Regions from separate parts of the Stenotrophomonas testudinis genome, predicted to be linked through region 1. Evidence: predicted binding sites of a transcription regulator. Region 1 holds the regulator's gene; each other region holds the start of a gene.
What was found. The regulator FliA, encoded in region 1, starts transcription of late flagellar genes. The targets are predictions, from matches to a motif close to TAAAGTTTNNCNNNCNNNGGCCGATAA.
Positions count from the first base shown of each region.

Region 2: the regulator FliA is predicted to act here: its motif matches at 2,141-2,167, upstream of NQ204_RS12135 (methyl-accepting chemotaxis protein).
Region 3: the regulator FliA is predicted to act here: its motif matches at 2,159-2,185, upstream of NQ204_RS01590 (methyl-accepting chemotaxis protein).

Region 1 covers NZ_JAMOKY010000054.1:543-4,732, forward strand. The annotation lists partial or broken gene flhF (flagellar biosynthesis GTPase FlhF) at 1-571, shown strand, start outside; gene NQ204_RS18515 (MinD/ParA family protein) at 558-1,445, shown strand; gene NQ204_RS18520 (RNA polymerase sigma factor FliA) at 1,442-2,185, shown strand; gene cheY (chemotaxis response regulator CheY) at 2,243-2,635, shown strand; gene NQ204_RS18530 (protein phosphatase CheZ) at 2,635-3,240, shown strand; gene NQ204_RS18535 (chemotaxis protein CheA) at 3,243-4,190, shown strand, end outside.
Region 2 covers NZ_JAMOKY010000019.1:45,839-50,028, reverse strand. The annotation lists gene NQ204_RS12135 (methyl-accepting chemotaxis protein) at 1-2,017, opposite strand, end outside; gene NQ204_RS12130 (NAD-dependent epimerase/dehydratase family protein) at 2,276-3,154, opposite strand; gene NQ204_RS12125 (KGG domain-containing protein) at 3,388-3,705, shown strand; gene NQ204_RS12120 (PA2169 family four-helix-bundle protein) at 3,801-4,190, opposite strand, start outside.
Region 3 covers NZ_JAMOKY010000002.1:41,008-45,197, forward strand. The annotation lists gene NQ204_RS01580 (hypothetical protein) at 61-561, opposite strand; gene NQ204_RS01585 (hypothetical protein) at 629-841, opposite strand; gene NQ204_RS01590 (methyl-accepting chemotaxis protein) at 940-2,130, opposite strand; gene hflD (high frequency lysogenization protein HflD) at 2,284-2,898, opposite strand; gene mnmA (tRNA 2-thiouridine(34) synthase MnmA) at 2,895-4,037, opposite strand; gene NQ204_RS01605 (NUDIX hydrolase) at 4,034-4,190, opposite strand, start outside.

The DNA of each region.
Region 1 (4,190 bases):
GGCCTCGCGCTTCGCCGAGAAGCACGCCCCGCGTGACGTCGCCCTGGTGACCACCGACACGATGCGCGTCGGCGCCCGCGAGCAGCTGTACGGCTACGGCCGCCAGCTCGGCATCGCCGTCCACGAGGCCAACAGCGGCACCGACCTGGACCAGCTGCTGGAGCGCCTGCAGGACTACAAGCTGGTGCTGATCGACACCGCCGGCCTGGGCCCGCGCGACCGTGCCCTGGCCGCCCAGCTGCAGTGGCTGCGGGCCGCCCGCCAGGTGCGCACCCTGCTGGTGCTGCCGGCCAACACCAGCTTCGGTGACATGGACGAGGTCGTCCGCCGCTTCGGCGCGGCCAACCTGCAGGGCCTGGTGCTGAGCAAGCTGGACGAGACCGGCCGCTTCGGCAACGCCCTCTCGGTGGCCGTCGACCACGCCCTGCCGATCACCTGGGTGACCGATGGACAGGACGTCCCGGAGGACCTGCACCGGGCCAGTGCAGCCAATCTCGTACTTCGCCTTGAAGATTTGCGCCGAGCGGCCGATATGCCCTGCAACCCGGAGTTGAACCATGCCGTCGCGTGAGTACGCCAAGCTGACCAATACCTTCCCGCTGTCGGCGACCCGCAGCGCGCCGCTCGGCCCTGTCCGCACCATCGCAGTGAGCGGCGGCAAGGGCGGCGTGGGCAAAACGAACGTATCGGCCAACCTCGCCGTGGCGCTGGCGGGCATGGGCAAACGCACCCTGCTGCTGGACGCCGACCTGGGGCTGGCCAACATCGACGTCATCCTCGGCCTGAACCCCAAGTTCACCCTGGCCGACCTGGTGGCCGGCCGCTGCAGCCTGGACGAGGTGATCATCGAGGGCCCCAACGGGGTCCTGGTGGTCCCGGCCGCCTCGGGCCGCCGGCACATGGCCGAACTGGCCCCGGCCGAGCACGTCGGCCTGGTCAACGTGTTCTCCGAGCTGGAACGTGATCTGGACATCATGGTGGTGGACACAGCCGCTGGCATCACCGACGGCGTGCTGACCTTCTGCCAGGCCGCGCAGGACACCGTGGTGGTGGTCTGTGATGAGCCGGCCTCGATCACCGACGCCTATGCGCTGATCAAGGTGCTCTCGCGCGAACGTGGCGTGGACCGCATCCAGGTGGTGGCCAACATGGTGCGCGACCCCAACGAGGGCCGCGTGCTGTATGAAAAGCTGACCCGCGTCTGCGAGAAGTTCCTCGCCGATGTCTCGCTGAACTACCTGGGCTGCGTGCCGCAGGATGACTGGCTGCGCCTGTCGGTGCAGCGCCAGCAGCCGGTGGTCAAAGCCTACCCGTCCAGCCCGGCCGCGCTGGCGATCACCGAGATCGCCCGCCGTACCGCCCGCTGGCAGGCGCCGACCGAACCGCGTGGCGGCGTCGAGTTCTTCCTCGAACGCATCCTCAAGCAGCGTGGGGTGACCGTATGAAAGGTGCAGCCCAGTACAAGGAAGTCCAGCGCGCCAGCGCGACCGACGTCATCGCCCAGCACTCCGATCTGGTGCGGCGCATCGCTCACCACCTGGCCGCACGCCTGCCGGCCAGCGTCGAGGTGGACGACCTGATCCAGGCCGGCATGATGGGCTTGATCGAAGCCTCGCGCAGCTATGACGCCGATCAGGGCGCCTCGTTCGAGACCTACGCCTCGATCCGCATCCGTGGCTCGATGATCGACGAGATCCGCCGTGGCGACTGGGTGCCGCGCTCGGTGCACCGCCGTGCCCGCGACGCCGCCGCCACCATCCGCCGGCTGGAGCAGAGCAGCGGCCGCGCCGCCAGCGCCACCGAAGTGGCCGCGGCGATGGACATGCCCCTGCCCGAGTACCTGCGCCTGATGGAAGACGCCTCGCGTGGCCAGGTGCTGAGCCTGGAATCGCGCATCGAGGACCAGGGCGAGCTGGACACGGTCGCCCAGGGCGGCCCGACGCCGCAGCAGGTGCTGGAACGCGGCGAATTCGGCCGCGAGCTGGGCAAGGCGATCGGCCACCTGCCCGAGCGCGAACAGCTCGTGCTGTCGCTCTACTACGAGCAGGAGCTGAACCTGAAGGAGATCGGCGCGGTGCTAGGCGTTAGCGAGTCGCGGGTCTGCCAGATCCACGGCCAGGCCGTGCTGCGACTGCGCGGCAGGCTGAAGGTCTTCGAGGCGGCCGACGCCGGCCTCGAGCAATGAACATGCGCGAGGCGGCTGCCCCCGGCCGCCCGCAGTGAACAACAAAGGAACTCTGCTTTGAACAAGAACATGCGCATCCTGATCGTTGACGATTTCTCGACCATGCGTCGCATCGTCAAGAACCTGCTGGGCGATCTGGGCTTCACCAACACCGCAGAAGCCGAGGACGGACATGCCGCGCTGTCGTTGCTGCAGAGCCAGCCGTTCGATTTCGTGGTCACCGACTGGAACATGCCGGTGATGACCGGCATCGAGCTGCTCAAGGCGATCCGCGCCGATGCCAAGCTGAAGACGTTGCCAGTGCTGATGGTGACCGCCGAAGCCAAGCGTGAGCAGATCATCGAAGCGGCCCAGAGCGGCGTCAACGGCTACATCATCAAGCCATTTACCGCGCAGACCCTGGAAGAGAAGCTCGGCAAGATCTTCGAACGCCTGGCAGCGAGCGCCTGATGGACGCCCAGGTCGACAGAAGCGCCCTCGCCCTGCGCCTGCAGGAGGCCCTGGATGCATTGGAGTCGGGTGACGAGACCGCCTGGCGCCAGCGCATCGACAGCCTGGTGGCCGCGCGCACCCAGCCGATGATGAGCGGCCTTTCACGGCTGGCCCGCGAGCTGGGCCAGGCACTGGGCGAACTGCCGACCGTGCCCGACGAGGCCGGCGAGCTGGACGATGCCTGCGCACGCCTGGACCACGTGGTGGCGATGACCGAACAGGCCACCCACCGCACCCTGGACCTGGCCGAGGAATGCCGCGCCCTGACCGAACAGCTGCGTGCAGATGGCCTGCAGCCGGGCCAGGGCGAACAGCTTGAGCGCATCCGCCACAACCTGACCGAGATCGCCCTTACCCAGAGCTACCAGGACCTGACCGGGCAGATCATCCGTCGCGTGGTCGGCATCGTCCGCCGCGTGCACGAAGGCTTCGGCGCGCTCGGCCTGCCGCCGGAACAGCATCGCACCGACCCGGAACTAGCCGGGCCGGCACTGAAGGGACTGGACCGCCACGCGGTCTCGCAGAACGACGCCGACGACCTGCTGTCGGATCTGGGGCTGTAAGCATGAGCGCGGTTGCCGACGACATCACTGCCGATTTCATCATCGAGGCCCAGGAAATCCTGGATCGCCTGGGCGAACAGCTGGTGTCGCTGGAACAGGCACCGCAGGACAACGACCAGCTCAATGCGGTCTTCCGTGGTTACCACACGCTGAAGGGTGGCGCCGGCTTCCTCGGCATCACCGCCATGGTCGAGCTGTGCCATGCGGCGGAAGAAGCGCTGGGCGCCGCGCGTGCCGGCCAAGCCGTGCTGCAGGCCCATCACTTCGATGCCGCCCAGCAGTCGCTGGACTACCTGCAGTCGATGCTCGACGCGGTGTCGTCCGGCACTGAACCCGGCTATGCGCCGCCGGAACTGATCGCCCAGTTCGACGTGCACGGTGGTGCGAGCCCCTCCACGGGCGCCGCCACGGCGGCCGCGCCGGCTGCTGCCGGCGGCGACCTGATCACCGACGACGAGTTCGAAGCGCTGCTCGACCAGCTGCACGGCGGCAACGCCCCGACTGCGGTCGCACCGCCGAAGAAGGCCGACGACGGCCTGATCAGCGAAGACGAGTTCGAAGCCCTGCTCGACCAGCTGCATGGCGGTGCCGTGCCCGGCGCCAAGCCGGTGGCTGCGGTACCGGTCGCGGCACCGCCGGCACCGGCACCTGCGCCGCGTGCGGCGGCCAAGCCGGCGGCGAACAAGCCGGTGGCCGAAGCGGAACACACCGTGCGCGTGGATACCAAGCGCTTGGACGCCATCGTCAACCTGATCGGCGAACTGGTACTGTCACGGAACCGGCTCAAGACCCTGCGCACCCGCCTGCGCGACGAAGAGCTGGACCGCGCCGTGTCGACGCTGGACATCGCCACCGCGCGCCTGCAGTCGGCGGTCATGCGCACCCGCATGCAGCCGGTCGGCAAGGTGTTCTCGCGCTTCCCGAAGGTGGCCCGCGACGTCGCGCGTTCG
Region 2 (4,190 bases), on a different contig from region 1:
GCGAGGAGTTCTCGATCTGCTCCATGGTCTGCACCACCTGGCCGACCACCTGCCCGCCTTCGCTGGCCACACCGGCCGCCGATGCCGCCAGGCTGTTGGCCTGCTGCGCATGCTCGGCGTTCTGGCGCACGGTGGAGGTCAGTTCCTCCATCGATGCCGCCGTCTCTTCCAGGTTGGCCGCCTGCTGTTCGGTGCGGCGCGACAGGTCGCTGTTGCCCGAGGCGATCTCGCCGGCCGCCAGGCGGATGCTTGCCGCCGACTGCTGGATCTGACCGACGATCTGGGTCAGCTGCTGCACCGTGCTGTTGGCATCGTCGCGCATCACCGCGAACACGCCGTGGAAATCACCGTGCATGCGTGTGCTGAGGTCACCTGCGGCAATCGCGCGCAGCAGCGTGGAGAGCGCGGCGAGGTTGTGGTCGCTCACCTGCATCATGGTGTTGAGCGTTTCGACCATGCGGCGGAAGTCATGCTCGAAGCGCTCCGCATCGCCGCGCACCGCGAAGTCACCCGCTGCCGCCGCGGCGGCCAGCTGCTGGATCTGTTCGTTGATGGCCCCCAGGTTGGCCTTGGTGGTGGCCATGGCCGCGGTGAAGACGGCCTTCTCGCCCGGCAGGGCCTCCATGTCCACGCTGAGGTCGCCCACTGCGTAGCGCTGCATCACCTCCACCAGGCGCTGGGTGACCGCGTTGCTCGACGCCACCAGCTGGTTGCTGTCGGCCACCATGCGGCCGTACTCGCCCGGGAAGGCACTGGCATCCATGCGGTAGCTGATCTGGCCTTCGTCATGGCGCTGCGCCATGTCCGCCTGCGCCGCCATCACTGCCTGCAGCGTGCCGCGCATGCCCTGCATCGCCTCCAGCAGGCGACCCACTTCATCGTTGCCGCGCGGCGGCAGTGCGGTGTCCAGCTTGCCGGCCGCCACGTCGCTGGCGATGCGCACGGCCTGCGCCAGCGGACGGATGGCCAGGCCACGCAACAGCACGTAGACGCCGGCGCTGAGGGTGAGCGCGGCAATCACGCCGACCAGCAGCGTCAGCCACAGCAGCTGCCGGGCTTCGGCGACGATCACCGCGTGCGGCACGACCACGCCCAGCGCGAAGTGCTGCGGTGCATCGCCGACCTGCATCGGCACGTACAGGCGCACGTTGCCTTCGGCATCGGGCTCGAACGCCTCGAAGGTCCTACCCTCGGCGATCTGCGCCAGCATCTTCTGGGTGGCCGCATCGGTACGCCGCTTGCCGATCTCGGCAGCATTGGCCGCCGCCAGCACTACGCCCTTGGGCGAAAGCAGTTCGACCCGGCCGGCTCCCATCGGGGTCAGCGTGGCCAGGTGCTTCTGCAGTGCCGCCAGCGAGAAATCGACGGTGAACACACCGAGGAAGGTGCCGTTCTCCACGATCGGTGTGCTCAGCGTGCTCATCAGCACCTGCTGGCCGCCGATGGCATAGGAATAGGGCTCGCTGACCTTGGGCAGCTTGTCGCGGCTGGGCCCCATGTACCAGTCACCCGAGCCGTCGGGAAGATCGGTGTAGGCAGTCATCGGCGACTGCTGCGGCTTGCCGTCCTGCCAGGCCCAGTAACTCATGTAGCGGCCGGTGGCATCGTGCGCTTCGCTGTCCACGAAGTCCGCATCCTTGCCGTCGAAGGCATTGGCCTCCCACATGGTGCTCTTGCCCACCCACTCCGGGTGCGCCTGCAGCTGCTCGCCGATGACCGCGGCCAGCGCGGCACGGTCCGGGGCATCGCCGCGGGCACGCTGTGCCAGCACGGTTTCCACCATCGCATCGTTGCTGGCGAAGGCCGTGCCCAGATCGGCAGACACCTTGCGCGCTTCGGCGACGGCTTCACTGCCCATGGTCAGGCGCGAGGCGTTGACCAGGCTGGCACTGGCCTGGCGGTAGATGAGGAAGGCGGTGATGCCGAAGCAGAGCAGCGCGATCGAAGCAGTGCCCAGCATCAGCTTGTGGGCGATGCTGCCCGGGCGACGGGCAGCGGCAGAGCGGGAAGAAGGCATGGACAGGTCCGCAGGCAGTTCAGGACAACCGGCACCACGACGGCACCGCGCAGGTGCGCGATCCCTCGCGCGGCCGCCTGCCAGCTGCGGATCGAAACCCACGGTGGCGAGGCACGCATCGGGTTAGCGGCAGCAGGTGGGCCGGATTGAGGAAAACCACCTGCTCGAACCTGAACGCGCTCAGCCATGGCGTCGGACGAAGAGCAGTCAAGCATGGCTCGACTCTACAGAGGCGGCGCAGTCGAGCATGGCTCGACTCTACAAAAGCGGCAGCATGCGCGGCAGTACCTCGATGCTGCCCACGGCGTACTGCTGCAGCACGCCTTCCGGGCCGAAGCGCGGTTGCCAGCCCAGCGCCTGGCGCAGCCGGCTGCTGTCGTACACGCGGTCGATGCTGAGCGGCAGCGGCCAGCCGCGGCGGTCGAACTCGACCAGCAGCTGCGGTACCCGGCGGGCCAGCACCTGCCGCGGGTTGGCGGCCAGCTCCAGGCAGTCGCTGCGCTGGAATGGACTGGCCGCGCAGGCGATGTAGCGCTGGAACGGCCCGCCCTCATCCACCAGCAGCACCGCGTGGGCACTGGCCACGTCGCGCGCATCGATGCCACGGTGCAGGCGGAACATGGCCATGCGCTCGGGCGACTCGGGGAAGCAGCGCGCCATGCGCAGCACGCGCACCTCGAAGCCTTGCCCCGCCGCCTGCTCGGCCAATGCTTCGGCCTGCAGCTTGGTGCGATGGTAGATGGTGCGTGGCAGCGGTTCGGTCGTTTCGTCGATCCAGCGGCAGCCACCGGCCACCACCGCGTGGCCATACAGCGCCGTGGTGCTTGTCAGCACGAAGCGGCGCGCACCGGCCTGACGGGCCAGCTGCAGCAGCTGCGCGGTCGCGTCCACGTTGATCTGCTCGAACACCGCATCAGGCACCAGGCCGACGTGCGGCGCGTGCAGGGCCGCAGTGTGGATCACCGCATCCACACCCCGCACGGCACGCTCCAGCGCATGGCGGTCGGTGACATCGGCAATGATGCGGGTGGTGTTGAAGGGCATGCGGTCCAACCCCACCACGTCGTGCTCTGCGGCCAGCGCACCGAAGATCGCGCGCCCGATCCGCCCGGAACTTCCGGTCAACAGGATCTTCATTGAATCCATTCGCTCGACAGCGCCCGGGAGCTACCGGGATCCCTCGATTCTAGGCTCGTGCACGGGCGCGGGAAAAGCCTGTTCACCTGCGTGACGCGATAGCGAAGCGTCAAGCGCGTGCATGGCCAGCGTGAAAGCGGCGCCGCGAACATGCACCTGCCATTACCGTGGGCTGTGCAGCATGGGACCGGTCGTCGAAGCTGGCGGCGTCCCTTCCGCACAGGAGACACAGCATGGCCAACGCACCCCACGGCACACAGAATCGCGGCTTCGCCTCGATGGATGAAGAAAAGCAGCGCGCCATCGCCGCCAAGGGCGGCCGCGCGGCCCACGCATCGGGCAACGCGCATGAATTCAATTCCGCCGAAGCACGCGTCGCCGGCCGCAAGGGCGGCGAAGCGATCAGCCGCAACCGCCAGCACATGGCGGCGATCGGCCGCGAGGGCGGGCATGCGCGGCATGCCAATGCGCAGCGCCAGCAGCAGCAACAGATGCAGGACGAACCGCAGGCACCTGCCGCACCGGCGTCGCCCTACCCGCAACAGGGCTGACCCCTCGTCTGGGCCAGTCCATCCGGGCCAATAACGACAAGGCCCCGCCAATGGCGGGGCCTTGCACTGCAGCGATCACTCAGCCGAAGCTGGCATCAGGCCGCCTTCATCGCATGCTTGCGGTCGCGCATCACGCGGTGGCAGTCCTGCACTTCCGGCAGCCACGCGGTCACTTCCTGGCGCACGGCCGGCGGCAGCTCGTTGTCGTTGAGCACGTCCTTGAACGCGGCCAGCAGGCGGTCTTCGGATTCTTCCAGCTCGGCCACGTAGCCGTAGTTGGTATCGCCGAAGGCGGCGCGCACCTTGCCGTAGAACTGCTGCATAGAGCCGACCATGGTGCCGTGCTCAGCCGGCTTGCCGCCGGTGGCCACGACGGCGCTGCTCAGCGAAGACACGATGCGCGCCTTGACGCCGGCGATGCGCACGAACAGCGCGGACAGCTCGGTGTCCTTCACCTTGGTGGCGGCTTCTTCGTAGAACGACTT
Region 3 (4,190 bases), on a different contig from region 1:
TGCTCGCACTCGCGACCATCCACGCATGGCGTGGATCTACTGAGGGTCGATGAACCGTTGTCAGAACTCCGGCCGCAGCCGTGCCTGCACCGCCTCGACCACGTTGGCATAGCGCCGCCGCTGGATGCGATAGCCCACGTAGAAAATCAGCGGGCATACCAGCATCGGCCATGCCATCGGCCGCACCAGCATGATCGGTACCACCAGCAGGGTCAGGACCAGTGCGAACCAGCTGCAGCGGCCGATCACCCGTACCTCACGGCGCCGGCTGTCGATCACCAATTGACCGCGCATCAGCGGGAAGTAGCGCCCACCGAAGCCCGGCGCAAAGCTCTCGCGGAATGCCACGCTGCCATCGGGCAATGCTTGGAATGACAGACGCGCCCATTTCTCGATCGGCAGGTCGTGTTCCAGGCCGCCCAGCGAAAGGTGCTTGAGGTTGTCAGGTGACGCGGCAATGCGCTGGTTGAACAGTACGATGCCCGTGCGAAAGAAGAGCGGCACCCACGCAGAGAGCAACAGCAATTCGATCAGCATCAATGCGATCAGGGCGATGGCCATCGGTCTTCCATGAACGGGACCGGCGCATCATGCCATGGGCAACGGCCCATCCATGCACGGCGTGGAACTATAGCGAATCCCCGTCCAGCCCAAGATCCCAGGCCATCCCCAACAGTTCACCCGCAATCGCCGACGGGGCAGGGCGGGCATCGGCCAGCTGCCTGAGTTCCTCGATCTCCTCGCGTGCGACCGCCTCCAGCTGCTGCAGCTGTTCGCGCACGCTGGGGTTGCGCGGGCGTTCGTTGGGGTCGATCGGGGGCAGGGCGCGGATCAGGGTCATGGTGCGCGGGTCGGGGGCATCCAACGGCAGGTTACAGGCAAAGGCCCCGGAATGACCGGGGCCTTGCAGGCTGCCGGAGCAGGCAGCGGACATCAGGATCAGAACAGCTCGACCGTGCCGGCGCCCATGTTCTGCTGGGCTACCGGCTTGTGCGGCGGGCGCTCCCACTCGCTGCGCAGTTCGCGCAGTCGGCTGCCGGTGCGCTGCAGGGCGGTGGCGATCTCTTCGTCGAACACGCCACCGTTACGGTGCAGCAGTTCCTGCAGGGCCACGGCTTCGCGGTTGATCGCGGTCAGGCGGTCCAGGTGGGTGTGCACGCCGCCCAGGGCCTGGGTGGCGATGTCTTCGAACTGCAGGGCACGTACGGCCTCGGCCACGCTGCCGTCGATCGAACGGGCGCACTCGGACACTTCGCGCATGCCATCGCCCAGCGAGGCATTGATCTGGGCCACGTTGTCCAGCATCGCCGCCGCTTCCTGGCGCGCTTCGCGGGAACGGTCCATGTCACGCGAGGCCATGTGCGAGACCGTCTCGCGCACTTTGGCGATGGCGTCCTTGGAGCTGTGGGCCAGCTTGCGGATCTGTTCGTTGAAGGTGGTCGAGCGCTCGGACAGGTTGCGCACTTCGTCGGCCACCACCGCGAAGCCACGACCGGCTTCACCGGCACGGGCCGCTTCGATGGCCGCGTTCAGCGCCAGCAGGTTGGTCTGGTCGGCAATCGACTTGACGTCTTCCAGCAGGGCGAAGATGCCGTCCAGGTGCTGGGCCATCTGGTCGATGTGCTGCACGGTGGTGCTGCTCTGGCCGCTCACCTGTTCCAGCGCTTCCACCAGCTGTTCCATGCGGTGGTTGGCGTGCTGGGCGAAGCGGGCGACGTCGAGGCCGGCGTTGCCTTCGTCACCGGCGCGGTCGACGATGCGCGACAGGGCCTGGCTCTGCTGGCGCGACTTGCGGTTCATCGCATCGAAGCTGCCACCGAGGCTGGAGACGGCCTGGCGGATCAGGTCGCGGGCGCGTTCGACTTCGCCGCGCGAGCCGTCGATTTCGTTGCCGACGAAGTTGCGCAGTTCGGTCAGCAGCTGGTCCTGCTCGCGCAGGACACGGGCATGTTCCGGGGAACGCTGCACCTGGGCGCGGGTAGTCCACCACGCAAAGCCCAGCCAGCTCAGCGTCATCGTGGTCAGGATCGCCCAACGCAGGGCGGCCGGCCATTCGAAACCGATGGCGAAGGGGAGCAGCAGGGTCAAGGCCAGGGGGGCGGCCAGACGGATGAAAATGCGTGAGTACATGGACGTTCTCGGGAGGTGCACGGAGGATGTATCGGCCGTGCCCCCTTTCTCTTTAACGTCGATGTGGCTTCTGGATGCGCCGGATTTCCGACGCCTTGCTGCGTCAGGGGTCAGAGCCCTTTCCTTGCCGGAAAGGAATCCGACCCCGGCCCCTCAGGCCAGCTGCCGGTCCACGGCTTCGGTCATCGCCTTGCGGCTGAGCAGGAAGTCCCAGTAGCTGCCGCCCAGCTGCCGCCAGAGCACGGCCGCACGCACGGCGGCCAGCAGCAGCGCGCGGATCTCGGCCACCACCCCGGCCTGGCCCAGGTAGTGCGGGTTGCCCTGCACCATGACGCGCGGCTTGAGGTGGCTGATGGTGTCGGCATAAAGGCCGCCCAGGCTGGCCAGCACGTCCGGGTGGCCGCTGTCGCCCAGCTCGGCGGCCTGGCGCTGGGCACGCTCGATGCCCGAGGCGACCTTGTTCACGGTGGCACCGTCCTGCACGAACCGCCGCTCCAGCTGCAGCACCGACAGGGCCAGCTTGGGCAGGATCGGGTCCTGGCCCTGGTTGCGGAAGTAGTTGTGCAGCAGGCGCAGGCCGGATTTCAGCGCGTGGCGGTCTCCAAAGACCTCCTGCGGGGAGGCGGCATCGATGCGGAACACGCTGTCCACCGCGGTACGTACCGCCGCGGCGTCGGAATGGCCGGTATCGGCGATACGGCGTACCTGCTGCAGGGCCTGGGCAATGCCGGCCAGGGCCAGGACGCGGTCGTCGACAGTGAAACTCATGCAGCGATTACCTCAAAAGGAGAAGGGGTGGTGCGCAGGCGCTGTTCCAGCGGCGCATCGGTGGCGGCGATCACCGCGCCGCCCAGGCAGACATCGCCGTCATACAGCACCAGCGACTGGCCAGGGGTCACGGCGCGCTGCGGGCGGGCGAAGGTCACCTGCACGCTGCCGTCGTCCAGCACCTCGACCGTACACGGCTCGTCCGGCTGCCGGTAGCGGGTCTGGGCGGTGCACTCGAAGCGGCGGGCCGGTGGGGCCCCGGCAATCCAGTGCGCGGTTTCCGAGCGCAGGCGGTCGGACAGCATCCACTTGCTGTCCCGGTCCTGGTCCACGTACAGCACGTTGCTGGCCACATCCTTGCCGACCACGTACCACGGCGCCGCCGGGCGGCCGCGCACGCCGCCGATGTTCAGGCCCTCGCGCTGGCCCAGGGTGAAATAGAACACGCCCGGGTGCTCGGCGATGACGCTGCCGTCGGCCGGGTCGAGGATCTGGCCGGTCCTGGCCGGCAGGTAGCGGCCGAGGAACTCGCGGAAGTCCCGCTCGCCGATGAAGCAGATGCCGGTCGAATCCTTCTTGGCATGGGTCGGCAGGCTGACGTCGCGGGCGATCCGGCGCAGGTCGCTCTTTTCCAGGTCGCCAATCGGGAACAGGGTGGCGGCCAGTTGTTCCTGCCCCAGCTGGTGCAGGAAGTAGCTCTGGTCCTTGGAGCGGTCTGCGCCGCGCAGCAGCAGCCACTGCTGGCCGCGCTGGGCGACCCGCGCGTAGTGGCCGGTAGCGATGCGCTCGGCCCCCAGCTCGCGGGCAGCGTCCAGGAAATGCTTGAACTTCACTTCGCGGTTGCACAGCACGTCCGGGTTGGGCGTGCGGCCGGCGGCGTACTCGGCCAGGAAGTGCTCGAACACGCCCTGCCAGTACTCGCTGGAAAAATCGCGGAAGTGGAACGGGATGCCGAGCAGGCCGCAGACGGCCACCGCGTCGCGGCGGTCATCCTCGGCACGGCAGTCGCCGCTGCCATCGTCGGCCCAGTTCTGCATGAACAGGCCGGCCACGGCCTCGCCCTGCTGCACCAGGCGCCAGGCGGCCACGGACGAATCCACGCCGCCGGACACGCCGACCATCACCCGTGGGCTGCTCATGCGACCTCCTGGACCAGGGAAAGCGGATGGCGCTGGCCGGCCAGGTAGTCGGCCACCACCTGCCAGACCAGCGGGCTGCGCAGGCGCGGCCCGGCGGCCTGCAGCTCGGCCGGGTCCAGCCACAGGGCGCGGTCGATGCCGGTATCCAGCGGC